Linked DNA regions of Teredinibacter purpureus. The protein of the gene in region 2 binds, or shares a complex with, the protein of the main gene of each other region. Links are inferred from orthologs where the notes say so. Each region holds a gene or a part of one and is shown on either strand. Other genes may lie near its edges.

Evidence for each region. The genes of interacting proteins can lie anywhere in the genome.
Region 1: the proteins of dnaN (region 2) and holA are in contact, whole or in part, in a cryo-EM structure (PDB 8GIZ), measured with the Escherichia coli proteins. The link is inferred for Teredinibacter purpureus from one-to-one orthologs.
Region 3: the proteins of dnaN (region 2) and dinB are in contact, whole or in part, in a solved structure (PDB 1OK7), measured with the Escherichia coli proteins. The link is inferred for Teredinibacter purpureus from one-to-one orthologs.

The regions. Positions count from the first base shown.
Region 1 is NZ_CP060092.1:1,385,123-1,389,086, forward strand. The notes cover bases 1,195-3,964. They hold holA (DNA polymerase III subunit delta), read right to left. Parts: upstream 3,220-3,964; coding sequence 2,170-3,219; downstream 1,195-2,169. Other genes in these bases: H5647_RS06130 (pyridoxamine 5'-phosphate oxidase family protein), read left to right, coding at 1,221-1,778; H5647_RS06135 (hypothetical protein), read right to left, coding at 1,767-2,069; H5647_RS06145 (LPS-assembly lipoprotein LptE), read right to left, coding at 3,322-3,801; leuS (leucine--tRNA ligase), read right to left, coding at 3,889-3,964. In the rest of the region: H5647_RS06125 (serine hydrolase domain-containing protein), read left to right, coding at 1-1,135. UniProt on the Escherichia coli protein: Part of the beta sliding clamp loading complex, which hydrolyzes ATP to load the beta clamp onto primed DNA to form the DNA replication pre-initiation complex.
Region 2 is NZ_CP060092.1:875,025-880,368, reverse strand. Bases 1,435-4,389 are described here. They hold dnaN (DNA polymerase III subunit beta), read right to left. Parts: upstream 3,488-4,389; coding sequence 2,381-3,487; downstream 1,435-2,380. Other genes in these bases: dnaA (chromosomal replication initiator protein DnaA), read right to left, coding at 3,537-4,389; recF (DNA replication/repair protein RecF), read right to left, coding at 1,435-2,342. Also shown: gyrB (DNA topoisomerase (ATP-hydrolyzing) subunit B), read right to left, coding at 1-1,181; more of recF, read right to left, coding at 1,209-1,434; more of dnaA, read right to left, coding at 4,390-5,135. UniProt on the Escherichia coli protein: Confers DNA tethering and processivity to DNA polymerases and other proteins. Acts as a clamp, forming a ring around DNA (a reaction catalyzed by the clamp-loading complex) which diffuses in an ATP-independent manner freely and bidirectionally along dsDNA.
Region 3 is NZ_CP060092.1:4,537,428-4,541,450, forward strand. What follows is about bases 1,195-4,023. They hold dinB (DNA polymerase IV), read right to left. Parts: upstream 3,232-4,023; coding sequence 2,158-3,231; downstream 1,195-2,157. Other genes in these bases: H5647_RS20220 (EAL domain-containing protein), read right to left, coding at 1,195-1,285; H5647_RS20225 (ExbD/TolR family protein), read right to left, coding at 1,486-1,902; H5647_RS20235 (hypothetical protein), read left to right, coding at 3,964-4,023. Also shown: more of H5647_RS20220, read right to left, coding at 1-1,194. UniProt on the Escherichia coli protein: Poorly processive, error-prone DNA polymerase involved in translesion repair and untargeted mutagenesis. Copies undamaged DNA at stalled replication forks, which arise in vivo from mismatched or misaligned primer ends.

The sequences.
Region 1 (3,964 bases), 510 kb from region 2 along the record:
TTACTTTCACATTTATTCGCGCCCGTCTTCTTCGTTGAATACCAGTGCCAACGATATGGCTCAGCTAATGAGCATGATGATTGGGCGCGGAGCGTTTAAGGGGGTTCGTCTATTAAGTGAAGCCGCTATAACCCGAATGGAACAGTCTGAGACCACCTTGGGTGCAGAGGCCGGTATACATTCGGGTTATGGGTTAACGTTGGATGTGACCGGTTTTCAGGGGCGTAATACTGCTTTCTATGGTCATAGCGGTGGGTTACCCGGCGCCATTACTGAGTTCGTCTATCAGCCGAGTGTGGGAAAGGGCTTCGTCTTTATGATAAACGAAGATAACCCACGTGCGTATTCTCAACTTTCTGATGTGTTTCGTACCTATTTACTTAAAGACGAACCTGCGGTGAGCGTGCAGCCCCTTTCATTGCCGGAAAAATATAGGCAGCTATCCGGTTTATATACGCCCATTAACCCGATTTTTGAGTTGGGTAAAATTCAGTTCGATATTACCCACGTGATGCGATTTAGTGCTGATGAAACCTACTTGCACCGTAGCCCATTCTTTGGTGGCTGGCAGAGCAATGATTATGCGATAGACGACGGGCCGTTAATATCGGATTGGTCGGGGTTACCCTCAATCGTGATAGTGAACGACCCTGTTGCCGGCGAAGCCGTTCAGGTTGAAGGTGTGCTCTATCAAAAAACCTCCGTCTTAATCGTTGTGGGGCGTTTAGTTTTTATTGTGATGGCAGCGCTGTTAGTGCTATTGAGTTTTATCTATCCCTTATGGCGATTATTGGTTCGAATAAAGTCGAAAAAGCCAGAGCCTATTGCGCTAAGGTTGCGTTTATTGCCAACGCTATTAAGTAGCCTACTGCTAATATTACCGGTGTTTATACTGTTCAGTGGGCTTGATATTAAACGCCTCATGGAATCGTCGATTATTAGTTGGGCCATTTTTATCGTTAGTGTGTTGTACCCCTTAGCGGCCATTGTTGGGTTTGTATATGTGGCACGTATTAGAAAAATAGCGAGCGAGTGGCAAGAGTATTGGTATGTCGCGGTAATGGCGTGTACCCATGTTTGGATTGCGACCTACTTAGCGTGTTATGGCTTTTTTGCGTATCGGTTATGGGCGTAACGCCGAATAGGCGCAGTGTTAATAGAATGGTTTGCACGGCATAATAACGGGCTACCCTATTGGCCATTCAAAAAGGATTAACACGATGGGCAAGCAATTCGATTCTCTTTCAGAAAAACTTAGTGCTTTTATTGCGGAACAAAAACTTTTTTTCGTGGGTACGGCCACTGACGATAGTCGCGTGAACATTTCGCCTAAAGGCATGGATTCGTTGCGGGTACTGGGGCCTAACCGAGTGGTGTGGCTGAACGTTACGGGGAGTGGTAACGAGACTTCTGCGCATGTGCAAATAAACCCCAGAATGACCATTATGTTTGCAGCCTTCGAAGGAAAACCGCTTATTTTACGTTTATACGGTACGGCAAACGTCATACACCATACAGATGAACAATGGCCCGCACTTTCTGCTTTATTTAACCCCACCGTGGGCGCTCGGCAAATTTTTGATTTTACAGTTGAGATGGTTCAAACATCGTGTGGGATGGCAGTGCCGTACCTTTCCTATGATAGCGATCGAGAGTTGCTGACGAATTGGGCCACTCAGCAGGGCGAAGACGGCATTAACCGCTATTGGGAGAATAAAAATCAGAACACCATCGATGGGATTCCGACACATATTGTAGAGAAAAATTTAGGGAGTTGATGGATTGCGTTTATCTTCTTGTATCGACCACGCCTTATCTTTTTCAGTAACGAGATAAAAGCGGGTATATTCTTGGGTTTTCCAACGAAATAGCATACCGTTTTTTTGTATTTGGACATCTATGTGGGTTTTTGTGGGATGTAGCCCGCGCCGTTTTAAATAGCCGTTAAGTACAACGAAGCCCTTTTGGGTTGTTTCGTCGATAGGCACAAAATCGGGGGTTTTACTGCAGGCCATAAGTAGTAACACACTAATGCCTATGATGCTTAATTTAAGCCGAGTAAATTGCATTTGCGGGCGCCAATATAGTGATGCTGTACAGTTAATTATCGCGTTTTATAAGAGTGACCTATATTGAGTGTAGCTCTGCTATGGCTGGGCGATGAAGTTTTTAACTGCGAAACTCTAGCCGTTGAGTTTTCGCGGTGAGTACAGGCATACCGGCCAGCCCTAGAGTGAGGTCGAGTAGAATGTTCCACACATTACCTGTGCCAACGCCCTTAGTGACCCTATCGGCTAGCGCGGCTTTACGAATTAAATCTTGTAGTTGTCTCGGTTTTATTCGCTTAAGCGCCGCTTTAAACAGCGGTTTACGTTTTTCCCAGACACCATTTTTTCGGGCAGCGGCATCGAAACTTTCGCCGGTATCCATTGCTTCTTTAATATTGTTTAAGCTGCGTATTTCACGTGTTAACGCCCAAAGCAGCGTTAGGGGCTCGGTGCCTTCTGAGCGCAACCCTTGCAAGCTAGTAGCCGCAGAGCGGCTGTCACCATAAATGGCTTTGTCGACTAATCCAAAAATATCGTAGCGGGCCGAATCCATGACAGCGGCGGTCATTAGCTGTGCATCAATAAAATTGTCTTCGGCGGCGAGTTTAAGTTTTTCTATTTCTTGAACGGCGGCGAGTAAGTTTCCTTCTGTCCTTGCACAGAGAATATCAATGGCTTCGCTGTCGGCGTGCAAGCCAGCGGCCTTTAAGCGTTGGTCTACCCAGCGAGGCATTTGCGGTATGCCAATGGGCCAGACTTGTACGGTGGCGCCCACTTTTTCGATGGCCGTAAACCATTTACTTTTTTGACTTCGACTGTCTATTTTGGGGCTGACCAGAAGCAGCAGGGTATCGTCGTTCGGCGACGAGCAATATTCTACAATGGCTTTGCTGCCGGCGTCGGCGGGCTTGCCATTATGGATGCGAATTTCGATTATTTTTTTGTCGGCAAATAGCGAGAGTGCGTTGGCGCTGTTGTAGAGTTCGTCCCAACTAAAGTGGGTATCGGTATGGTGTAGTTCGCGTTCGCTAAACCCTTGTTCGCGCGCGGCTTGGCGAATAGTGTCACAGCACTCTTGTACTATGAGGGGTTCGTCACCGGTTATAAAATACACGGGCGCTAAGTTTTTTTTAACGGCGGCAGCGAGTTGTTCCGCTCTAATTTTCGCCATAAAATGTTAACTCTTTAGTCGTATAACAACGCGGTAAAGCGGGTGAACGGCCGGTGGAATTTAAAAAAAAGAACATTCATTCAACATTGAAAACAATCTATTTTACTCAAGGCGCGCATCTAAAATGCGATAAGCGAGTTCTTCGCGCATTTCAACAAGCAGGGCTTGTTCTTCTTGGTTTTTCGCGACGATAAGAGAAGGGTCGAAATCGTAGCTACGCCAGCTAATAGCTTTCTTGGAGGCCATTCGGATATCGCCACCTTCGCTGCCACTGCTGGTTTGGTAGTGATAGCGCAACGTTAAGGTTAATTGGTATTGCGCGGTTACGCCGGTATCGGTAACGGATAGCGGGCGCTTATCGAGTTGTTCGTCTTCGATCACCAGTGTCATGGGGGCCGTACGAATTTGTTCGACGTTATTGTTGCGCAGTATGCGCGTTAGCACCGGTGCAATTTTACTGTTTCTGGATTGCACCACAACGTTGAGTTGCGGTGGGAGTGGCCCAGAGCGCGCATCGGCAAGCGAAGAGTTCGCACCGCGTAATTGCCAGCCGCAGGAGGCTAGCAATAAAATCAGGCCCATTAGGGCCAGCCGGGTTATAAAATGGCGGTGCATAATTGGCGGTCACTCTCAGTCATTGGACGGCGTTCTAGGGTTTGAGGGTTGAGGTTAGTTAGCCACAATATTGACTAATTTCCCCGGTACCACAATCACTTTACGAACGGTGTTGCCGTCGATAAAGCGA
Region 2 (5,344 bases):
CGAGTCATCTCACGGGCCTTACGCGCCGCTTCTCTCGCTCTGGCCGCTTCAATCATTTTGCCTACAATTTGCTTTGCTTCTTGTGGGTTTTCCATCAAGTAATCATTGAACGATGCGCCCATCTCCTGCTCTACAGCTGTTTTTACTTCAGACGACACTAGCTTGTCTTTTGTCTGGGAAGAAAACTTTGGGTCTGGTACTTTCACGGAGATAATAGCTGTTAGGCCTTCGCGAGCATCATCGCCCGTAGTATTTACTTTTTCTTTTTTACCAATACCTTCACGCTCTATATACGTATTCAAACCACGCGTAAGCGCCGATCGAAAGCCCGCCAAATGTGTGCCGCCATCGCGCTGGGGGATGTTATTGGTGTAACTAAAGATGTTTTCTTGGAAACCATCATTCCATTGCATTGCAACTTCAACGCCTACGCCGTCTTCTTCGCGTTGCGTTGTAAAATGCATAACCTTATTCACGGGGTTCTTGTTTTGATTCAAGTACTCTACAAACGCTCTTAATCCACCTTCATATTCATAGGCTTCTTCTTTCCCGCTACGCTCATCCTGTAGAACGATACGCACACCAGAATTAAGAAAAGAAAGTTCGCGTAAACGCTTAGCTAATTGCTCAAAATGGAACTCTATATTGGTAAATGTTTCGCCAGAGGGGACAAAATGCACTTCTGTACCACTGCTATCGGTTTCACCAATTACAGCTAGTGGCGCTTGAGGAACACCGTGCTTGTACACCTGTTCCCATACTTGTCCACCGCGGCGGATAGTGAGCTTTAGTTTTGCTGACAGCGCATTTACAACAGAAACACCTACACCGTGGAGGCCACCCGATACTTTATAGGTGTTATCGTCAAATTTACCACCGGCGTGAAGTACGGTCATAATTACTTCGGCGGCCGAAACACCCTCTTCATGCATTTCGGTTGGAATACCACGGCCATTATCAGACACGGTGATCGATTCATTAGGATGGATGACAATGCGAATCTCGCTACAGTGGCCCGCGAGCGCTTCATCTATCGAGTTATCGACAATTTCGAATACCATATGGTGAAGGCCAGTTCCGTCATCCGTATCACCGATATACATACCGGGGCGTTTACGTACGGCATCTAGGCCTTTTAACACCTTGATACTTGACGAGTCGTAGTTATGTTCTTCGCTCATAGTTCGAGTTCATCTCTTATTTGTGCATTAGGTGGTAACTTGGACCTTCCCATGTTCCACGTGAAACATCTTTAAAGTGTCTATTGTCGGCAGGTGCCAACAATCTGTAATCATTTCTGGCTCAATAGCCGTAACAAAGACTTGTGTAGAAAGCCGGCGTATAGCCTCCCCCACTGTCTGTAAATTTTCGGCATCAAGTTCCGCCGGTAGATCGTCGAGCAAAATTACCGGTTTACGGCCTGTTAACGTATGAAACACGTTAGCTTCTGCAAGAAACAAAGCCGTAATAACGGATTTCTGTTGGCCGCGAGAAAGCAACTCTACCGCTGGCACCTTTCCTAAGCTTATTTTTAAATCAGCTTTGTGGGAACCAACACTGGTGTAACCGAGCTTAGTGTCTCTATCCAGATTAGCGATTAGCTGCTTTGAATAGCTAACGCCCTCTTTCCAGCCGGAGTGGTAACTTAACGTAAGGCTGTCTTTAGAGCCAATATCACCGCTCTTATCGTGCGTAAACTCAAAGGTATTCAGTACCCGGTAAAACTCTTCTCTATACTGGGTAAAAACATCGCCCCGCATAGCCTCTATTAGCTCCGCTAACTGCACTAACTCCCTATCCCATGGGGCTAGCTCGGGGGCGCTAATTTTACCAGATCGGAGCAAACTATTCCGATGTTTGACGCATTTGGAGTAGTCCTTCCAGCAGTTTTTATACTCATGTTTCACGTGAAACACCAGCCAGTCGAAAAACTGCCTTCTATGGCGTGAGGAACCTTCTAACAACTGGAAAGAGGAAGCGTTTAAAATTAAAAGGGGTAGCTGCTGTGCAAGCTCCGCTGCGGTGTAGGTTGGTTTCCCATCAATACGGATACGGATAACCCCTCTTGCCTCACGCGTAATACCCAACTTTTGCTGAACACCACTTTGCCCGTGCCCCAGCTCCCCAAATACCGTAAAACCGGTTTCATCATGAGTGATCAATCGTCGATACTTGTGTGTACGGAATGACCGTCCATGGGCCAGTACACTTATACTTTCAAGCAAAGAAGTTTTACCGGAGCCATTTTGGCCTACGATTAAATTGATACCTTCACTCGGCTGTATTTCAACAGAGCGAAGGTTTCGGAAGGACTGTATCTTGAGTTTACTGAGATGGGGCATGTAGAGCCGAATAGACGCGCATAAACACCGAGTTATACCTACAGACGCATTGGCATTACGACGTAGGCCGAATCCGAATTTTCGGGCTCTTCGAGTAATGCAGAGCTATTAGAATCGGCAAGCGTTAATTTTATACTTTCGGAATCCAGTACGTTAGTGACATCCTGTAAATAACTGACGTTAAACCCAACTTCTAACGAATCACCAACATAATCAACTACTACTTGGTCTTTCGCTTCTTCCTGCTCCGGGTTATTGGCAATAATAGTAAGAAGGCCTTGCTCTAACTCTAAGCGAACGCCACGGTATTTTTCGTTCGATAAGATCGACGTTCGCGCAAAAGCTTGTTTAAGATCGGCGCGATTACCCAGCACTATCTTATCGCCACCTTTCGGTAAAACGCGTTCGTAATCCGGGAATTTGCCATCGACGAGTTTAGAGGTGAAGGTATATTCCGGCGTGGTTGCACGAATATGGCTAGAACCCAAGGAAACTTCTACAGGCTCCTCGCCATCTACGAGTAAGCGTGACAATTCTATAACACCCTTGCGCGGCAAAATAGCTTGTTTAGGCTCGGCAATCTCTATACCGACTACAGGGCGCGTACACATTGCCAAACGATGCCCATCGGTCGCGACTACCCGTAGCTCGTTAGGGCGTACCTCCCACAACATTCCGTTTAAATAATACCGAACATCCTGCTGTGCCATTGCGAAGCTGGTGCGATCAATTAACCGCTTAATTTCCTTCTGCTCACTAGAGAAATTAATGTCATCAGCCCCCTGCTCTACGGTTGGGAACTCGTTTGCCGGAAGCGTAGATAGCGTAAAACGAGTTCGACCACTTTTGACAGTAACCTTTTGATCTTTAAGAGAAAATTCGATCACTGAACCTTCTGGTAAGGCACGGCATATATCTAAAAACTTCTTTGCAGGTACAGTAATCTCTCCGTCTCCAGGCGCACCATCTAACTGAACCCGCCCTACTATCTCCACTTCTAAATCGGTACCCGTGAGAGACAACTGACTGCCCTCTATCACTAAAAGTACGTTGGCCAATACTGGCAGTGTCTGACGTCGCTCAACTACACCAGCGACCAATTGCAAAGGCTTGATTAAAGCTTCGCGCGAAACGGCAAATTTCATACAGCTTCTCTTTATTAAACGGGTTACGCAAGAATGCGGTGATGGGTAATCAGGTTGTGAGTGTACGCAACAGGTTTTTAACGTCTTCGCGAATATCAGCGTCTGACTCTTGAAGTTCTTTTATTTTTCGGCAAGCGTGCAGCACAGTCGTATGATCACGCCCGCCGAATGCATCGCCAATTTCCGGCAAACTATGATGAGTAAGATCTTTAGAAAGATACATAGCCACCTGTCTTGGGCGCGCAACAGAGCGACTGCGCCTCTTTGAGTGTAAATCGGAAACCTTGATTTTATAATACTCTGCAACAACACGCTGTATATTATCAATACTCACTAAGCGATCTTGCAGTGCTAATAAATCTTTTAACGATTCGCGTACCAATTCAACGGAGATATCACGGCCCGTAAAGTGTGAATTAGCTATTACGCGTTTCAAAGCCCCTTCCAATTCTCGTACATTTGACCGAATACGCTGCGCAATAAAAAACGCCGCATCGTTCGGTAAAGGTATAGAAACAGACTCGGCCTTGCGTTTTAAAATGGCTACACGCGTTTCAAGTTCTGGTGGCTCTATAGCGACGGTTAACCCCCAACCAAAACGAGATTTCAATCGCTCTTCTAACCCATTGATTTCTTTAGGGTATTTATCGCAAGTTAAGATAATTTGCTGGCCACCCTCTAACAACGCATTAAAGGTATGGAAAAATTCTTCTTGCGAGCGTTCTTTGCCCGCAAAAAACTGAATATCATCGATCAACAACGCATCCACTGAACGGTAGTAACGCTTAAATTCATTAATGGCGTTTAACTGAAGGGCCTTAACCATATCCGCAACGAATCGTTCAGAATGTAAATAAACAACCCGCGCGCCAGGCTTTCGCTCCACTAATGCATTTCCTACAGCATGCATTAAGTGGGTTTTACCTAGACCAACACCACCATAAATGAATAACGGGTTATAAGAGCCCCCTGGATTTTCAGCCACTTGGCTTGCGGCTGCTAAACCAAGCTGATTGGACTTACCCACCACAAAGTTATCAAAGATAAAATTAGCGTTAAGGTTGTTCTTATGCTGAATCCCGCCTTCTACATCTTTCTTTCTTGCGCGACTAGCGGCGATATCATCGAATTTAGCGTGCAATGACGCCGAACCGTGAGGATCGTTACCCAACAATTCACCCGCTGCTCTAAATGTCTCTGGCCCAGCGGCAATAACATTAGGCGCCGCGATTGGCTCAGGATGAGGCGCAGCCGGTGGAACAGAAAGATCGGTTTGAAAGGAGAAATCATCAAAATCGGAATGGGTAGCTTGACTGTTACCGACTGGAACCTGCACTGGCTGTGCAACAGTAGGCGCTGGCCGCGACGAAACGGGTTGTGGTGCGCGTGCTGGAACGACAAAACCGTTATTGGTACGCGGCGCAACACTAATATCAATGGCCTGAAAGGCACCCGCTTGCTGTACCAGTATTTCTTCAATACGAGACCGGTATTTATCATTTACCCAATCCTGGACAAATCTATTGGGCGCAACGAGAGACAATCTATTTCCGGCACTTGCGCTAGGCTTTAACGGCCTAATCCAGGTATTAAATTGCTGTGCAGGCAGCTCAGACTGCAAACAGGAAACGCAAGATTCCCACGACATGTCGGACAAGTATCAACTCCATCACTACTATTAACGAAAACAACACTACCCACGACTAACCCATAGGTAAGGAGGGCGAAACAATAAAGAACACACGATTATACATGCGCTGCAGGAACCACTCTTATTAACACGAATTCTGGGCGCTTATTATAGACGCTAAAAACAGGTAAAAAACGCCTTTACCAATCCTACTAAAGCACTTAACC
Region 3 (4,023 bases), 3.7 Mb from region 2 along the record:
CTGCCCACGTACCAATCCATAAAAACCCCTGATCGTCCTCCTCTATGGCAAGAACGGAGTTACTGCTAATACTGGTGCTATCGTTTGGGTCGTTACGAAAATGTGTAAATTCTCCTGTAATAGGGTTAAATTTATCTAACCCTCCGCCGTCAGTTGCTATCCAAATATAACCCCGACCATCTTCGTGTAGATCTAAAACATTATTCAATGCCAAACTATTGTCGGCCGTTTCGCTGTGCTGCAACGTTGCAAATTTCTCAAGGTGCTCGCTGATACGACGTATGCCAAAATGCGACACTGCAAACCACATTGATCCTTCGTCATCTTCATAGATATCCTGCACGGCACCAGGAGGGAAAGCGAACTCATCAACGGAGGAAACGGCCACTTGCGAAAAATTATCGTCGTCAGGGCGATAACGATGTACGCCCTGCTTATCGGTGCCCACCCATATTTGACCTTTTGAATCCTCAAAAATAGACCAAATGGTATTAGCCTTGAGCGATCCAGCATTTCCGTCGGCAAAATACCGTCTCACTGCCCGTGTAACAGGATCAAGCACCACAACGCCCTCCAGCGTTGCAACCCAAACTTTCCCGTCGTCAGCCTCAATTAAGTCGCGAATACTATCGATACCGGCGGCCAAGTCGGCGGGAATAATGTACTGTTCAATCGTTGTTGTTTGGGTGTTAAAGAGAAAAAGGCCAGCACTGGACGCAACCCATAAAGAATCGGGCTCCCTGCTCGGCGTTATCGCGTTAATAAATCGAGCATCTGGCGCACTGAAAAACTGATGGAGTAACACATTTGTCTCAAGGTCATAGCCGCGCAAACCAAACCCTTCGCCACCCACCCACATAATGCCTTTTTTGTCGAGATGTAACGCCCATATAGACGCTCCACCCGAAAAATCGTAATTCTCAAAAGACTCAGTTTCCGAATGGTAGCGGCTAAGCACATGGCCACCGACCCACAAATTATCAACGTCATCTACCAGTAACGTCGAAATAGAATTAGTGCCAATAGACGTTAAATCATCGTGCTGGTAGACAAAATTGCGTAATTGATAGCCATCATACCGTTTTAGGCCGTTATCCGTGCCTATCCATAAATAGCCGTCTGCGGTACGTACCACGGTGTTCGTATAATCACTGCCAAGGGTGTCATCGTCTAGGTAGAGAGGGTGTACATTGGTTTTACCTAGCGCAATACCGGCTGTCGCAGCGTTTGTGACTGCAACGAATACCAACATAATAAGAGTAGACAAAGAAATGGGATGCGGCATGTTGTGCAAATTAAGCTAGCAAGAACAGAATCTAAAGTGTAGCCCTCTATTACAGCCCTCACACGCTTATTAACCGCCACATGCACAAACGCTCCATAGCCGTCGAAGTAGGCCTCAGTGCCCTTTCACCCGGTTATGTCCGTGAATTGCAGGCATAAAAAAAGCCGCTTAAAAGCGGCTTTTTTCAACCACGCAAACACTTACTGTTTGCGTGGAATCAGGGATACATTATAAATTTTCGCTTCGCGAGCGGCATCTGCGATTGCGACATAAGAAGAGGTGGAAGCGTGCTCATGCGCCATAACAACAACACCGCCTTCGGGGTTCTCGGCACTCTTCTGTGCAATCAACGAACGAACAGAGCGAATATCAACACGACGCTGATCGATGAAAATCTCATCATTTGCGTTTATCTGTACTAATATACTCTTGCTTTCCGTCTCGGGGGGCGGCAAATTCTCAGTGTTCTCTGGTACGTTCAAGTCCAAGGATTTTTCCTTGATAAACGACGCTGTAACAATGAAGAAAATCAACATGATGAACACAACGTCCAGCATTGGGGTCAAATCGATCTCGGCTTTATCTTCTGCCGACTGTTTACGTTTTCTACGACTCACGGTTTATTCTCCAAATCGATAATGAAGATCGCGGCCTTTTTCCAAGGCGGGGATTCACTGTTATACAACAGCAAAAAGCGATTCAATGCCCAAAAGGGTGGTTTAAGCCGGTACTCGGCACAACACATGCTGCCTTGCAGCAGTCAATCCCTCTCAGCGAAGAAGCATTCTACACGAACTTTTAGCGATCTGCTCGCTCTTTGCATCCACTAACGAGGGCGCTCATTTTTTAAACGAACCCCCCAAAATAGCTATTTAGTCCGAAATGAAGGGCAGCACAAGCTGTTCAGCGCACTCTTGCAGGGGGGTTAAACGAAAACCGACTCCCATCAACCTAACACCCCGTTTTTGCCGGTGCCAACCGGACTGCATCAACCGTTGAAAGTCAGGCATTGAAAATAGATCTGCGTGCCGAGAAATAGTTGTTTCCATTGTCGTTTGCTCAAAATTATCAAACTTCAATTTTACAAATTTTTTACTCACATAATGTTTTGTTGATAGCTTGGAAAATCGCTCTTCTAAACCGGATATTAAGTCGCTTAAACATGTTGAAAGTTCGTCAACGTTACTCACGTCCTCGGGGTAGGTGCGTTCAATACTAATAGATTTACGCGTATTACTCGCATGGACGACGTTGTTATCAACACCTTTACTCAGTTCCATTAAGCGAACACCGAAACTCCCGAAGCGTTTTAATACGAACTCTGGATCCGAATGGATAATATCCTGACAATTATGCAGCCCATGCCGCGCGAGCTTCTCTGCTGTAACCTTCCCCACTCCGGGCAAAAGCGAAAGCGGTAACTGCGCCACAAAAGTTTCGACCGAATCCGGTACTACCGTAAATAGACCATCCGGCTTTCGCCAATCACTTGCAATTTTAGCCAAAAACTTCACGGGGGCAACGCCTGCAGATACCGTAATACCCAATTCTTTTGCAATACTTTTTCGTATATCTTCCGCGATGAGCGTTGCACTACCACCAAAATGATCGCTTTGCGATACGTCCAAATACGCTTCGTCTAAAGAAAGAGGCTCAACGACGTCTGAATAACGGTGAAAAACCTCTCGCATTTGGGCCGATACTTGTCGATACAGATCAAAATCTGGTTTCAGTATTTCCAAGGAGGGGCATAATCGTTTTGCGTAAGCAGAGGCCATTGCGGAACGAACGCCAAACTGTCGAGCCATGTAATTGCAGGTCGCAATGACGCCACGACGCCCTGGATCACCGCCTACCGCAATAGGAATATCCTTTAAGCGCGTATTTTTACGCATTTCTAACGCGGCAAAAAAACAATCTGCATCAATATGGATAATTTTTTTCATTGGCTTAACGTCATTCAGCAAGTTTTGCACCTAGGACTAACCGCTTGGAAGCAAACCATTACTTTGATCTGGCCGCAAAAGCCAATAAAACCCATTTAATGTGAATATTAAAAAAAACGAGCAGATTAAATTACGTCGAATGGCAAACGATCTTAATTGTTGATCAATCAACACAAACAACTGTACATAAATACACGCGTTTTTTCAATTTTTTAATTTGATTTGAGTACCCCTAAACGAGTTCGAGTTAAGCTTAATACCAACACCCCATGTTCAACGTATTTTAACGTAGATAGGAACGACTCTCGTATTCACCTAACACAGGCAATGTGAATCTCACTTACTGATGTAAAAGACATTGGTTTTGCGGCCATCAATTTCATGAATTCCAACTACCCCAGAAATATTCTTGTCATCTTCGCCGTATTATCTGACCTTTTTTGTCAGTTCCTTACAAAATAAATGCGCTATTAATCCTTTTAATTCATTCTTAAATTTATCTTTCTGACATTTTTTTATTTTTTTCGCGCCATCAAAACTGAATGTAGTCATTGATAAATTAAGTGCTGATTGTTGAATTTATTCAATATACGCAAATAAAATGCAATATTTAAAAAAAAACACTACAAAAACGCCGTAAATTGATGAAAAAACTTGAAATTTTCTTGTTATTTCGTAATGTAGTGCTACAACTTTCATAGGTACAATCAAATAAGGGTAAGGGTAATTACTATGGCCGCTAAAAAAGCAAAAAAAATTGTGGATCCAGTAGCAGCACTTGAAAAAGAACTT